Regions from separate parts of the Enterobacter sp. Li2LvB3 genome, predicted to be linked through region 3. Evidence: predicted binding sites of a transcription regulator. Region 3 holds the regulator's gene; each other region holds the start of a gene.
What was found. The regulator PurR, encoded in region 3, represses purine synthesis genes. The targets are predictions, from matches to a motif close to CANGCAAACGTTTGCNTG.
Positions count from the first base shown of each region.

Region 1: the regulator PurR is predicted to act here: its motif matches at 2,144-2,161, upstream of purT (formate-dependent phosphoribosylglycinamide formyltransferase).
Region 2: the regulator PurR is predicted to act here: its motif matches at 2,284-2,301, upstream of galS (HTH-type transcriptional regulator GalS).

Region 1 is NZ_JBSICG010000001.1:259,971-264,205, forward strand. Features, by position in the region: gene edd (phosphogluconate dehydratase) at 1-193, shown strand, start outside; gene kdgA (bifunctional 4-hydroxy-2-oxoglutarate aldolase/2-dehydro-3-deoxy-phosphogluconate aldolase) at 231-872, shown strand; gene purT (formate-dependent phosphoribosylglycinamide formyltransferase) at 932-2,110, opposite strand; gene ptrB (oligopeptidase B) at 2,309-4,235, shown strand, end outside.
Region 2 is NZ_JBSICG010000028.1:1,847-6,081, forward strand. Features, by position in the region: gene ACS603_RS19730 (YbfB/YjiJ family MFS transporter) at 1-306, shown strand, start outside; gene folE (GTP cyclohydrolase I FolE) at 410-1,078, shown strand; gene yeiB (DUF418 domain-containing protein YeiB) at 1,097-2,254, shown strand; gene galS (HTH-type transcriptional regulator GalS) at 2,410-3,432, shown strand; gene mglB (galactose/glucose ABC transporter substrate-binding protein MglB) at 3,727-4,235, shown strand, end outside.
Region 3 is NZ_JBSICG010000003.1:107,411-111,645, reverse strand. Features, by position in the region: gene sodB (superoxide dismutase [Fe]) at 1-140, shown strand, start outside; gene ACS603_RS03515 (MFS transporter) at 177-1,343, opposite strand; gene cydH (cytochrome bd-I oxidase subunit CydH) at 1,509-1,598, opposite strand; gene purR (HTH-type transcriptional repressor PurR) at 1,896-2,921, shown strand; gene punR (DNA-binding transcriptional activator PunR) at 2,938-3,849, opposite strand; gene punC (purine nucleoside transporter PunC) at 3,964-4,235, shown strand, end outside.

The DNA of each region.
Region 1 (4,235 bases), on a different contig from region 3:
CGGCGATATGATTCGCGTCAATGGCCAGACAGGCGAGTTAACCCTGCTGGTGGATGAGGCTGAACTTGCTGCCCGTAAACCGCATATTCCTGACCTGAGCGCATCGCGCGTGGGAACCGGACGCGAAATGTTCAGTGCGCTGCGCGAGAAACTCTCCGGCGCGGAACAGGGTGCGACCTGTATTACGTTTTAAGACGACCTGAATTATCGATCTGGCGAGAGAAACTCTGATGAAAAACTGGAAAACAAGTGCAGAAGCAATCCTGAAAACTGGCCCTGTCGTGCCGGTAATCGTGGTGAATAAGCTGGAACACGCCGTACCTATGGCAAAAGCGCTGGTTGCTGGCGGCGTTCGCGTGCTGGAAGTGACCCTGCGTACTGCCTGTGCAATGGACGCGATCCGCGCGATCGCCAAAGAAGTACCGGAAGCAATTATCGGTGCAGGCACGGTTCTGAACCCACAACAGCTGGCTGACGTGACAGAAGCAGGCGCGCAGTTCGCTATCAGCCCTGGCCTGACTGAGCCACTGCTGAAAGCCGCTACCGAAGGCACCATTCCTTTGATCCCAGGTATCAGCACCGTTTCTGAACTGATGCTGGGCATGGACTACGGTCTGAAAGAGTTCAAATTCTTCCCGGCTGAAGCTAACGGCGGCACCAAAGCGTTGCAGGCCATTGCTGGCCCATTCTCTCAGGTTCGTTTCTGCCCGACTGGCGGTATTTCACCGGCGAACTACCGTGACTACCTGGCGCTGAAAAGCGTGCTGTGCATCGGTGGTTCATGGCTGGTTCCGGCGGATGCGCTGGAAGCGGGTGACTGGGATCGCATCACCAAACTGGCTCGCGAAGCGGTTGAAGGCGCGAAACAGTAAGTTTGCTTGCCGGGTGACCCGGCCTGCGAAATAAAAAACGGGCCTTTTGGCCCGTTTTTTTATCCTGCGACGATAATATTCGCCGCGGCTACTTTGGCTCTTGCCACTGCATCGTCCACGTTATCACCGGTGGCTAGCGCCACGCCAAGACGGCGCGTGCCGTCGATTTCCGGCTTACCAAACAGACGTACCTGCAACCCTGCGCCAACGGCACCGTTGACGTTATCAAACGTCACGTTCTGACTGGTCAATTGCGGCAGGATCACCGCCGATGCTGCCGGGCCGTACTGACGAATGCCGCCAACTGGCAGGCCAAGGAATGCGCGGACGTGCAGGGCAAACTCTGAGAGATCCTGTGAAATTAACGTCACCATCCCGGTATCGTGCGGACGAGGGGAGACTTCGCTGAACACCACATCGTCGCCACAGACAAACAGCTCAACGCCAAACAGACCATAACCGCCCAGGGCCAGAACCACTTTGCGGGCGATATCCTGCGCACGCTCCAGCGCCAGTGCGCTCATCTGTTGAGGCTGCCAGGATTCACGATAATCGCCATCTTCCTGACGATGGCCGATTGCTTCGCAGAAATGCACACCGTCCACAGCGCTGACGGTCAGAAGGGTGATCTCGAAATCAAACTTCACCACGCCTTCAACAATCACGCGTCCGGCGCCTGCACGGCCACCTTGTTGCGCGTAATCCCAGGCCTTGTCCAGCGTGGTGCTGTCGCGGATAAAGCTTTGTCCTTTGCCGGAAGAGCTCATCACTGGCTTAATGATGCACGGGTAGCCAATCTCTTCCACAGCGTTGATAAAGGCCTCTTTGCTGTCGGCAAAACGGTAGCTGGAGGTCGGCAGAGCCAGCTCTTCTGCCGCCAGGCGGCGAATGCCTTCGCGATTCATGGTGAGCTTTGCCGCTTTCGCACAAGGCACAACGCGCTGGCCTTCCTGCTCAAGCGCAATCAGCGTATCGGTGGCAATGGCTTCGATTTCGGGCACCACAAAATCCGGTTTTTCTTGTGCAATCAGCGCACGCAGGGCATCGCCATCCAGCATATTTATCACATGTGAGCGATGGGCAACATGCATGGCAGGTGCATCGGCATAACGGTCGACCGCAATCACTTCCACGCCTAAACGCTGGCACTCAATGGCGACTTCTTTACCCAGTTCACCCGAGCCCAGCAGCATTACGCGGGTGGCTGCCGGACGCAGCGCAGTTCCTAAACGAATCATAACAATCCCCCTGAAAAAGTTGCGCGCAGTATAAACGAAAACGTTTGCGTCTGTCTTGTCTCTGGCCCGATGAGGGGCTTAAGAAATTGTGCTTTCGAATTTCAGGGCTAACTTGCGGGGCTGACGGCGATGTTTCGCTTGCATCGTGCGCGTGTTTTGCCAACCTTATAAGGTGTAAAACCAAAACGAATAAACAACATGTCACCAAAAGCCCGACGCGAGCCTCACGCCATTACCACGCATGGCGATACACGCATAGACAACTATTACTGGCTGCGGGACGATTCACGTTCCCGCCCGGAGGTTCTCGACTATCTTCACCAGGAAAATGACTATGGCCGCAAGGTTATGGCCAGCCAGCAGGCGCTTCAGGACCGGCTATTAGCCGAAATGGTGGAACGTATCCCGCAGCGCGATATCTCCGCGCCCTGGACCAAAAATGGCTATCGCTATCGCCATATCTACGAGCCCGGCAACGAATACCCGGTGTATCAACGCCAGTCTGCCCTGAGCGCAGAATGGGACGACTGGGAAATCCTGCTGGATGCCAATCAGCGTGCTGCCCACAGCGAATTTTATACCCTGGGCGGTATATCCATCTCGCCGGATAACGCCATTATGGCGCTGGCCGAGGATTATCTTTCGCGTCGGCAGTACGGTCTGCGCTTTCGTAATCTTGAAAGCGGGAACTGGTATCCCGAAATGCTCGACAATGTGTCACCGGATTTTGTCTGGGCGAATGATTCCGAAACGGTCTACTACGTTAAAAAACATGCGGTGACATTGCTGCCTTATCAGATCTGGCGCCATACCATTGGGACATCTGCGGTTCAGGATGAGCTGGTGTATGAAGAGAAAGACGAAACCTTTTACGTCAGCCTGAGTAAAACTACATCCCGTCATTATGTCGTCATCTCTCTTGCCAGTGCGACCACCTCAGAAGTACTGCTGCTGGATGCGGAGCTTCCTGACGCACAGCCTTTGTGCTTCCTGCCGCGTCGTAAAGACCATGAGTACAGCCTGGATCACTACCAGCACAGCTTTTACCTGCGCTCAAATCGCGAGGGTAAAAACTTCGGCCTTTATAAAACCAAAGTGCGCGAAGAGCTGAAATGGGAGGTGTTAATTCCGGCCCGCGAACAGGTGATGCTGGAAGGATTTACGCTGTTCACTGACTGGCTGGTGGTGGAAGAGCGCCAGCGTGGGCTGACCAGCCTGCGGCAGATCAATCGTAAAACGCGGGAAGTGGTGGGGATTGCCTTTGATGACCCGGCCTATGTGACGTGGATTGGCTTCAACCCTGAGCCGGAATCGTCTCGCCTTCGCTATGGCTACTCGTCAATGACCACACCTGACACGCTGTTCGAGCTGGATATGGACACCGGGCAGCGGCAGGTGCTGAAACAGGCTGCGGTTGCCGGTTTTGAGTCGGAGAATTATCGCAGTGAACACCTGTGGGTGAAAGCCCGGGATGGCGCGGAAGTGCCGGTATCGCTGGTGTATCGACCTGAACATTTTCGTAAGGGCAAAAATCCATTGCTGGTCTACGGTTACGGCTCGTATGGCGCCAGCATGGATGCCGATTTTAGCAGCAGCAGGCTAAGCCTCCTCGATCGAGGTTTCGTTTTTGCGATAGCACATGTGCGTGGCGGCAGTGAGCTGGGACATCACTGGTATGAAGAGGGGAAATTCCTCAGAAAGAAAAACACCTTCAATGACTATCTTGATGTCTGTGATGCGTTGATAGAGCAGGGCTATGGCGATCCGGGGCTCTGTTTCGGTATGGGGGGGAGTGCCGGTGGAATGCTGATGGGGGCAGTGATAAATGCGCGGCCCGAGCGTTTTAAAGGTATCGTCGCCCAGGTGCCGTTTGTCGATGTATTAACCACGATGCTGGATGAATCCATCCCGCTGACCACCGGTGAGTTTGAAGAGTGGGGCAATCCGCAGGACGAAGCCTATTACCGCTACATGAAAGAATACAGCCCTTACGACAACGTAGAGGCCAAAGCCTATCCGCATCTGCTGGTGACCACCGGATTACATGACTCGCAGGTACAATACTGGGAGCCGGCAAAATGGGTCGCTAAGCTGCGCGAGTTAAAAACCGACGATAATCTGTTGT
Region 2 (4,235 bases), on a different contig from region 3:
TGGCTGGTGCCGGGTATCACGGGCTTATTGTTGGGCGGATTGCTGGTGGGCGGTGGATTCCTGTGCGCCGTTCAACTTTCCCTCTTGTATGGCCGGGAACTGGCACCTCAGCATACGCGTTATATGGCTGGGCTGCTCACCACAGGCTATGCGGTAGGGCAACTTGTTGGCCCTGTGACCTCGGCATTATCTACCTGGTTTTTGCATCAGCTGGAGCCTGCGTTAGGGCTTGCGGGTATTGCACTGTTTATCGGCGGTGCGCTAGTCTGGAACCGCAAGGCCGAAAGGCAACAGCAATTGCAATAATTATCGTCGTGAATACTGGATTATGTGCGCCGCCTCACGCACAATGAGCGCACACTTTTGCCACAACGAGGGCAGAAGACAGCCACACCTGCGGGAGAAAAAAATGTCATCACTCAGTAAAGAAGCTGCCCTGGTTCATGAAGCCCTGCTTGCGCGCGGCCTTGAAACGCCTCTGCGTCCACCCGTTCAGGAGATGGACAATGAAACACGTAAACGTCTGATTTCCGGCCATATGACCGAGATTATGCAACTGCTGAATCTCGATCTGAGCGATGACAGCCTGATGGAAACCCCTCACCGCATCGCGAAAATGTATGTCGATGAGATTTTCTCGGGCCTGGACTACGCTAACTTCCCGAAAATCACCGTTATCGAAAATAAGATGAAGGTTGATGAGATGGTAACGGTTCGCGACATTACGCTGACCAGCACCTGCGAGCATCACTTCGTCACTATCGACGGTAAAGCCACCGTGGCATACATTCCGAAAGATACGGTTATTGGTCTGTCGAAAATCAACCGTATCGTGCGCTTCTTTGCGCAGCGCCCGCAGGTACAGGAACGTCTGACGCAACAGATCCTTACTGCGCTGCAAACATTGCTGGGAACCAATAACGTGGCGGTGTCTATTGATGCGGTTCACTATTGTGTGAAAGCGCGCGGCGTTCGTGATGCGACCAGTGCGACCACCACTACGTCTCTGGGCGGCCTGTTTAAATCCAGCCAGAACACTCGCCAGGAGTTCCTGCGCGCGGTGCGTCACCACAACTAATCAGGCAGGGCAGGGTACATGGAGCGAAATGTCACGCTCGATTTTGTTCGCGGCGTCGCCATTCTCGGTATCCTGCTGCTTAATATCAGCGCCTTTGGTTTGCCAAAGGCCGCTTATCTCAACCCGGCGTGGTACGGTGACATCACCCGTAGCGATGCCTGGACGTGGGCGTTGCTCGATCTTTTCGCCCAGGTCAAATTCCTCACCCTCTTTGCGCTGTTGTTTGGTGCCGGTCTTCAGTTGCTGTTAAAGCGCGGTACGCGCTGGATACAGTCTCGTCTGACTCTGTTAGTTATTCTTGGTTTTATCCACGGCCTGCTTTTCTGGGACGGCGATATTCTGCTGGCTTATGGATTAGTCGGCTTAATCTGCTGGCGACTGATCCGCGATGCGCACAGCGTGAAAAGCCTCTTTAACACCGGCGTTATGCTGTATCTCATGGGCATCGGTGTGCTGATACTGCTGGGGATGATCTCGGGCGACGCTACCAACCGTTCGTGGATCCCGGATGCGGCGAACCTCCAGTATGAACAGTTCTGGAAGCTGAAAGGTGGCGTGGAAGCAATAAGCAACCGCGCAGATATGCTCGGTGACAATCTTCTGGCGCTGGGGGCGCAGTATGGCTGGCAGCTGGCGGGAATGATGCTGATGGGCGCCTCGCTGATGCGAACGGGCTGGCTGAAAGGCGAATTCAGCCTTCGCCATTATCGTCGAGTCGGGGCCGGGCTGGTTGCGATTGGTGTGCTGATTAATGTTCCGGCAATCGTGATGCAGTGGCATCTTGACTGGAATTACCGCTGGTGTGCCTTCCTGCTTCAGGTGCCTCGCGAGCTTGGCGCACCGTTCCAGACCGTTGGCTATGCGGCGCTGATTTATGGCTTCTGGCCACAGCTGTGTCGCTTCTGGTTAGTCAGTGCCGTTGCCTGTGTCGGGCGAATGGCGCTGAGCAATTACTTACTGCAAACGTTGATTTGCACCACGCTTTTCTATCGTTTTGGTCTGTTTATGAAATTCGACCGACTCGAACTGCTGGCGTTTGTTATTCCGGTATGGGTCGTGAATGTGGCGTTTTCGGTTATCTGGCTGCGTTATTTCCGCCAGGGACCACTGGAATGGCTATGGCGGCAATTAACCGCACATGCTTCGGGTGTATCATTGAGTAATACATCCAGATAACGATCTGGATCACAATCATTAACAAAACGGATGTAAACGTTTTCATCCGTGTGAGCTTCTTCACGTAGTCCCCTTTCTCTCGCTGCCAAAATAGCCACCTTGCTTAACACAGGGGGTGTCTGTGAGTTGCTGCAATCCTATTAAGGATGGTGAATATGATCACCATTCGTGACGTCGCCCGCCAGGCGGGCGTTTCTGTTGCTACTGTCTCGCGCGTGCTGAACAACAGCGCGCTGGTCAGCCCTGAAACTCGTGAAGCCGTGATGAAAGCCGTCACGCAACTGGGATACAGGCCGAATGCCAATGCCCAGGCGTTAGCCACCCAGGTAAGTGACACCATTGGTGTGGTGGTGATGGATGTATCTGACTCATTCTTTGGCGCGCTGGTCAAAGCGGTCGACGTTGTCGCGCAGCAGCACCAGAAGTATGTGCTGATTGGCAATAGCTATCATGAGGCTGAAAAAGAGCGTCATGCGATTGAAGTTCTGATTCGCCAGCGATGTAACGCATTGATTGTTCACTCAAAAGCCTTGAGTGATGAGGAACTGGCAGGGTTTATGGAACAAATCCCTGGTATGGTGCTGATCAATCGAATTGTTCCGGGTTACGCCCACCGTTGTGTCGGGCTGGATAACGTCAGCGGTGCCATGATGGCCACGCGGATGCTGATTAACAATGGCCATCAGCGTATCGGCTTTCTGGCATCCAGCCATCATATTGAAGACGATGCTATGCGCCGCGAAGGGTGGCAGAGGGCGCTGAAAGAGCACGGCATTACGCCTCTGGAAAGCTGGGTGGGTACTGGCTCGCCTGATATGCAGGGTGGGGAAGCGGCGATGGTCGAACTGCTGGGGCGCAATCTTCACCTTTCTGCTGTCTTTACCTACAACGATAACATGGCGGCGGGCGCGCTTACGGCGCTGAAAGACAACGGAATTGCGGTGCCACAGCATTTGTCGCTGATTGGTTTTGATGATATCCCGATTGCGCGTTACACCGATCCGCAGCTGACCACGGTGCGATATCCGATTGCTTCAATGGCAAAACTGGCGACTGAGCTGGCGTTACAAGGCGCGGCAGGGCAGTTGGATCCGGGGGCAACACACTGTTTCATGCCGACTTTAGTGCGTCGCCATTCGGTATCTATTCGGCAAACTGTGGTTCCGATCACTAACTGATTACGTAGGTCGATGTAACCGTTTTCAATCTGTGAGTAAATTCACAGTATCTTAACAAGGCGCTTACTATGATGTCAGCGTTTTAGGAGCTGAAACGCTATGTAACGGTGATTAATCACTTTCACTATAGCCAAAGTACCGCAAACAACCAATAAAACGCATTTCTGGAGCGTTACCGAACACGGAAGATAGAAATTTTATAAGTGAACTTCGGCTGTCAGTAACGTTTTTTTAACACCTGCCCGCCGACCGTTATTCACAAGAACTACCCTGCATAAAAAAACCGGAGATACCATGAATAAGAAGGTGTTGACTCTGTCTGCTGTTATGGCAAGTATGCTTTTTGGTGCAACAGCGCACGCTGCGGATACCCGTATTGGTGTGACAATCTATAAATACGACGACAACTTCATGTCTGTTGTTCGTAAAGCTATCGAGAAAGATGCTAAAGCAGCGCCAGACGTTCAGCTGCTGATGAATGACTCCCAGAACGACCAGTCCAAGCAGAATGATCAGATCGACGTACTGCTGGCGAAAGGCGTGAAAGCACTGGCAATCAACCTGGTTGACCCAGCAGCGGCAGGCACAGTTATCGAGAAAGCGCGTGGCCAGAATGTGCCAATCGTTTTCTTCAACAAAGAACCTTCTCGTAAAGCGCTGGACAGCTATGACAAAGCGTTTTACGTAGGTACTGACTCTAAAGAGTCCGGTATTATCCAGGGCGATCTGATTGCTAAACACTGGGCGGCAAACCCTAACTGGGACCTGAACAAAGATGGTCAGATCCAGTTCGTTCTGCTGAA
Region 3 (4,235 bases):
CCAGCGCAACCCCGCTGATGACCGTCGATGTGTGGGAACATGCTTACTACATCGATTACCGTAACGCACGCCCGAACTACCTGGAGCATTTCTGGGCGCTGGTTAACTGGGAATTTGTTGCGAAGAACCTCGCAGCGTAAGAGACACGCAGAAGGGTTCGCCCTTCTGCGTTATGATTATTCAGCCGCGCAGGCCGTTTCTGGCTGTTTACGACCCGACATCAGTACCAGCAGTAACCCCAGAGCCGCAATAATCGCCCCCATTACCGGCACAAAGCTGTACCCCAGGCCACCCGAAATCACTGCACCACCGGCCGCAGCGCCCAGTGCATTACCCAGGTTAAACGCACCAATATTCACGGATGAAGAGAGTCCTGGCGCTTCATGCGCCACACGCATTACCCGCATCTGCAACGGCGGAACCACGGCAAAGGTCGCCGCACCCCATACCACCATCGCAATGGCTGCGCCAAATTCGTTACGCGCCAGCCACGGAATGGCCACCATGATGACAATTAGCAGCGTTAAGAAGCCTTTCAGCGTGCCACTCACGGAACGGTCTGCCAGCTTACCGCCCAGGTAGTTACCGATAGAGAACCCTACGCCAATCAGCACCAGCATCGCGGTAATAAAGACCGGCGTGACATGAGTAATGTCGTGCAGCACGGGCGAAATATAGGTATAGAGCGTGAACATCGCCCCAGCCCCCAGCACGGTGGTCAGCAGCGCAGACAATACCTGAGGACGAACCAGCACGGACAGCTCTTTGCGTACATCAGGGCGTTCGCCTGCGCTGCCTTTTGGCAACGAGAAGAACAGTGCGACCATAGCAATCACGCCCAGTGCAGCGGTTGCCAGGAACGACATACGCCAGCCGATCGCTTCACCCAGCCACGTGGCCGCAGGTACACCGCCGATGTTGGCAATGGTCAGACCCATAAACATGGTTGCCACGGCGCTGGCCTGCTTATGTTTAGGTACAACGCTTGCTGCAACCACCGAGCCCAGTCCGAAGAAGGCACCGTGGTTAAGGCTGGTCAGGATACGTGACAACATCAGCGTCGTGTAATCCGGTGAAAGCGCGGAAAGCACATTCCCCAGGGTAAAAATAGCCATCAGGAAAATCAGCGCATTACGGCGCGCACGGTGTGAAAGCAGCAACGTCATTAACGGTGCCCCTACCATCACGCCAATCGCGTAGGCGCTAATCAGCATACCGGCCGCCGGGATAGAGACGTCTACACCCCGGGCGATAACAGGCAATAACCCCATCGGGGAAAATTCGGTGGTGCCAATCCCAAAAGCGCCAATCGCCAGGGCCAGCAGAGGATAATTGATTTTCATGAGTCAACTCCGGATGCCGTGTCGTACCGCGACACAGAACAAAGAAGCAAAAAGCATGACACCAATCACAAAAAATGAGAAGTTAACAATTTGGCAAAAGATTATTGCCGGAGAAGTAACAATCAGCGAGGAATGTGGAGGGAGAGAACTCTCCCCCCGCGTAAATCAGTGCAATACAGCCGTCAGACCAGCTGCAACAATCAGTGCCAGCACGATAACGGTGGTCGTCAGCGAAAACTTAAGATCGGTACTCATCAATTTTTCTCCTTTTAATCACCTTACGAAAAGTGAGCTTGCTCATTTTTACACAGTTTACGTCAAAAATCTTCCTGGATTTAAACTGATATCCACTTTTGCTCTTCCCCTTTTCATCAAGATAGGACAAAATTCCACGCTAAATTTATTAGCGTACCGGCCATTGACCCCCTCCTGACGTCCTGTGTCGTTTTCCCGGCGTGTCGCAATTCCAGATTGCGTGATAAGGGTGAGAGAAGGCAAACGTTTACCTTCAAGTTTTTCAGGAGCTTAGGATATGGTCTGGAGTGACATTTAATGGCAACAATTAAAGACGTGGCAAAACGCGCAAACGTTTCCACTACAACCGTATCACATGTAATTAACAAAACCCGTTTTGTAGCGGAAGAGACGCGTAATGCCGTCTGGGCGGCGATCAAAGAACTGCACTATTCGCCAAGCGCGGTCGCACGTAGCCTTAAAGTTAATCACACCAAATCCATTGGTTTGCTGGCCACCAGCAGCGAAGCTGCATATTTCGCAGAGATAATCGAGGCGGTCGAGAAAAACTGCTTCCAGAAAGGCTATACCCTGATCCTGGGTAACGCGTGGAACAACCATGAGAAACAGCGCGCTTATCTGTCAATGATGGCGCAAAAACGCGTGGATGGCCTGCTGGTCATGTGTTCCGAATACCCGGATTCTGTGCTCTCCATGCTGGAAGAGTACCGTCACATCCCAATGGTGGTGATGGACTGGGGTGAAGCGCACGCCGATTTTACTGACTCAGTAATCGATAACGCCTTTGAAGGCGGTTACATGGCCGGTCGTTATCTGGTAGAACGGGGTCACCGCGAGATTGGCGTGATTCCAGGTCCACTGGAGCGTAACACCGGTGCAGGCCGTCTGGCCGGATTTATGAAAGCCATGGAAGAAGCACTGATCACCGTTCCAGAAAACTGGATTGTTCAGGGTGACTTTGAGCCTGAATCCGGTTACCGCGCAATGCAGCAAATAGTCTCCCAACCGCATCGTCCGACTGCTGTCTTCTGCGGTGGCGATATTATGGCGATGGGTGCGCTTTGTGCTGCCGATGAGCTGGGTTTGCGCGTACCGCAGGATATTTCTGTGATCGGGTATGACAACGTGCGCAACGCGCGTTTCTTCACCCCGGCGCTGACCACTATTCATCAGCCGAAAGATTCTCTGGGTGAAACAGCCTTCAACATGCTGATGGACAGGATCGTTAACAAACGTGAAGAGTCGCAGTCAATTGAAGTCCACCCGCGTCTTATCGAACGTCGCTCCGTGGCGGACGGTCCTTTCCGCGACTACCGCCGTTAATCGTGTACGGAGCCAGTTAATCTGGCTCCCGTAACCACTCCCTGTTCAGCGTTTCACTGTCCCCCAGGTAATCCAGCAGCCAGGCCATCGCGGGCGATACGTCACTTTGCTGCCAGGTCAGACAACAGGCCGCGTCCGGGAATGGGTTTTCAAGCTCAAGGGCAACCCACTCCCCGGCATCGATTCGTGGTCTGGCAAAATGGACCGGCACCATTGCCACACACAACCCGGCAGAAAGGCAGGTCGCGGAGGATTCCCAGTCGGGCGCAATCACCCGTCGCTGGTTATCCAGAAGCCAGGTCACACGCTTGGGTAACGAGCGTGACGTATCTTCCAGTACCAGCGATGGCCAGTTACGCAGGGTATCATCGCTTAACGGCCCTGCCATTGCCGCCAGCGGGTGATCGCTTGCCACCACGCATTTCCAGCTTAACATTCCCATATCGCGAAATGCGTAACGTCCCCCAACGGGTATGGCCTGTGTTGCGCCGATCGCCATCTCTGCCCTGCCATCTGCCAGCGCATCCCAGACACCGTTAAAGACTTCCTGCGATACCCGCAGCTCGACATCGGAGAAGTGGCGATAAAAATCGACAATCATCTGCCGGGTACGTTCAGGTTTTACGATGTTATCCACCGCAATAGAAAGATGACCTCGCCAGCCATTAGCAATCTGCTGACACTGTTCACGAGTGATCTGCATTTTTTTGATAACAGAACGCCCTTCTTTCAAAAACCACGCCCCGGCAGGCGTTAACTCCACGTCGCGATGGCGGCGTTCAAACAGCGGAACGGCCAGCCACTCCTCAAGCTGACGCACCGTGTAGCTAATGGCCGAGGGGACGCGGTGTAGTTCCTGCGCGGCTCCGCTGAAGCTGCCGTTACGGGCGACAGCATCCACAACTTCAAGAGAATAATCTGACCACATTTTCTGCCTGCAAAAAATTTGAATGCACCCGCCAAATATTAGCGTTTCACAAGCCGCTTTGCACTCCCTACACTCTGCGCCAACGTACCCTGCCTCCTTAAGGAGAATAAAACAATGCAACCCAGGAAAGGTTTTTTAGTCTGGCTCGGCGGCTTAAGCGTGCTGGGCTTTTTAGCTACCGATATGTACTTACCCGCATTCGCTGCAATGCAGGAAGATTTGCAAACGCCTGCCGCGGCCATTAGCGCCAGCCTGAGTTTGTTCCTCGCCGGTTTTGCCTTTGCACAGCTGCTGTGGGGGCCGCTCTCCGACCGTTTTGGTCGTAAACCAGTGCTGTTACTGGGTCTGGCAATTTTTGCCGTAGGCTGTCTTGGGATGTTGTGGGT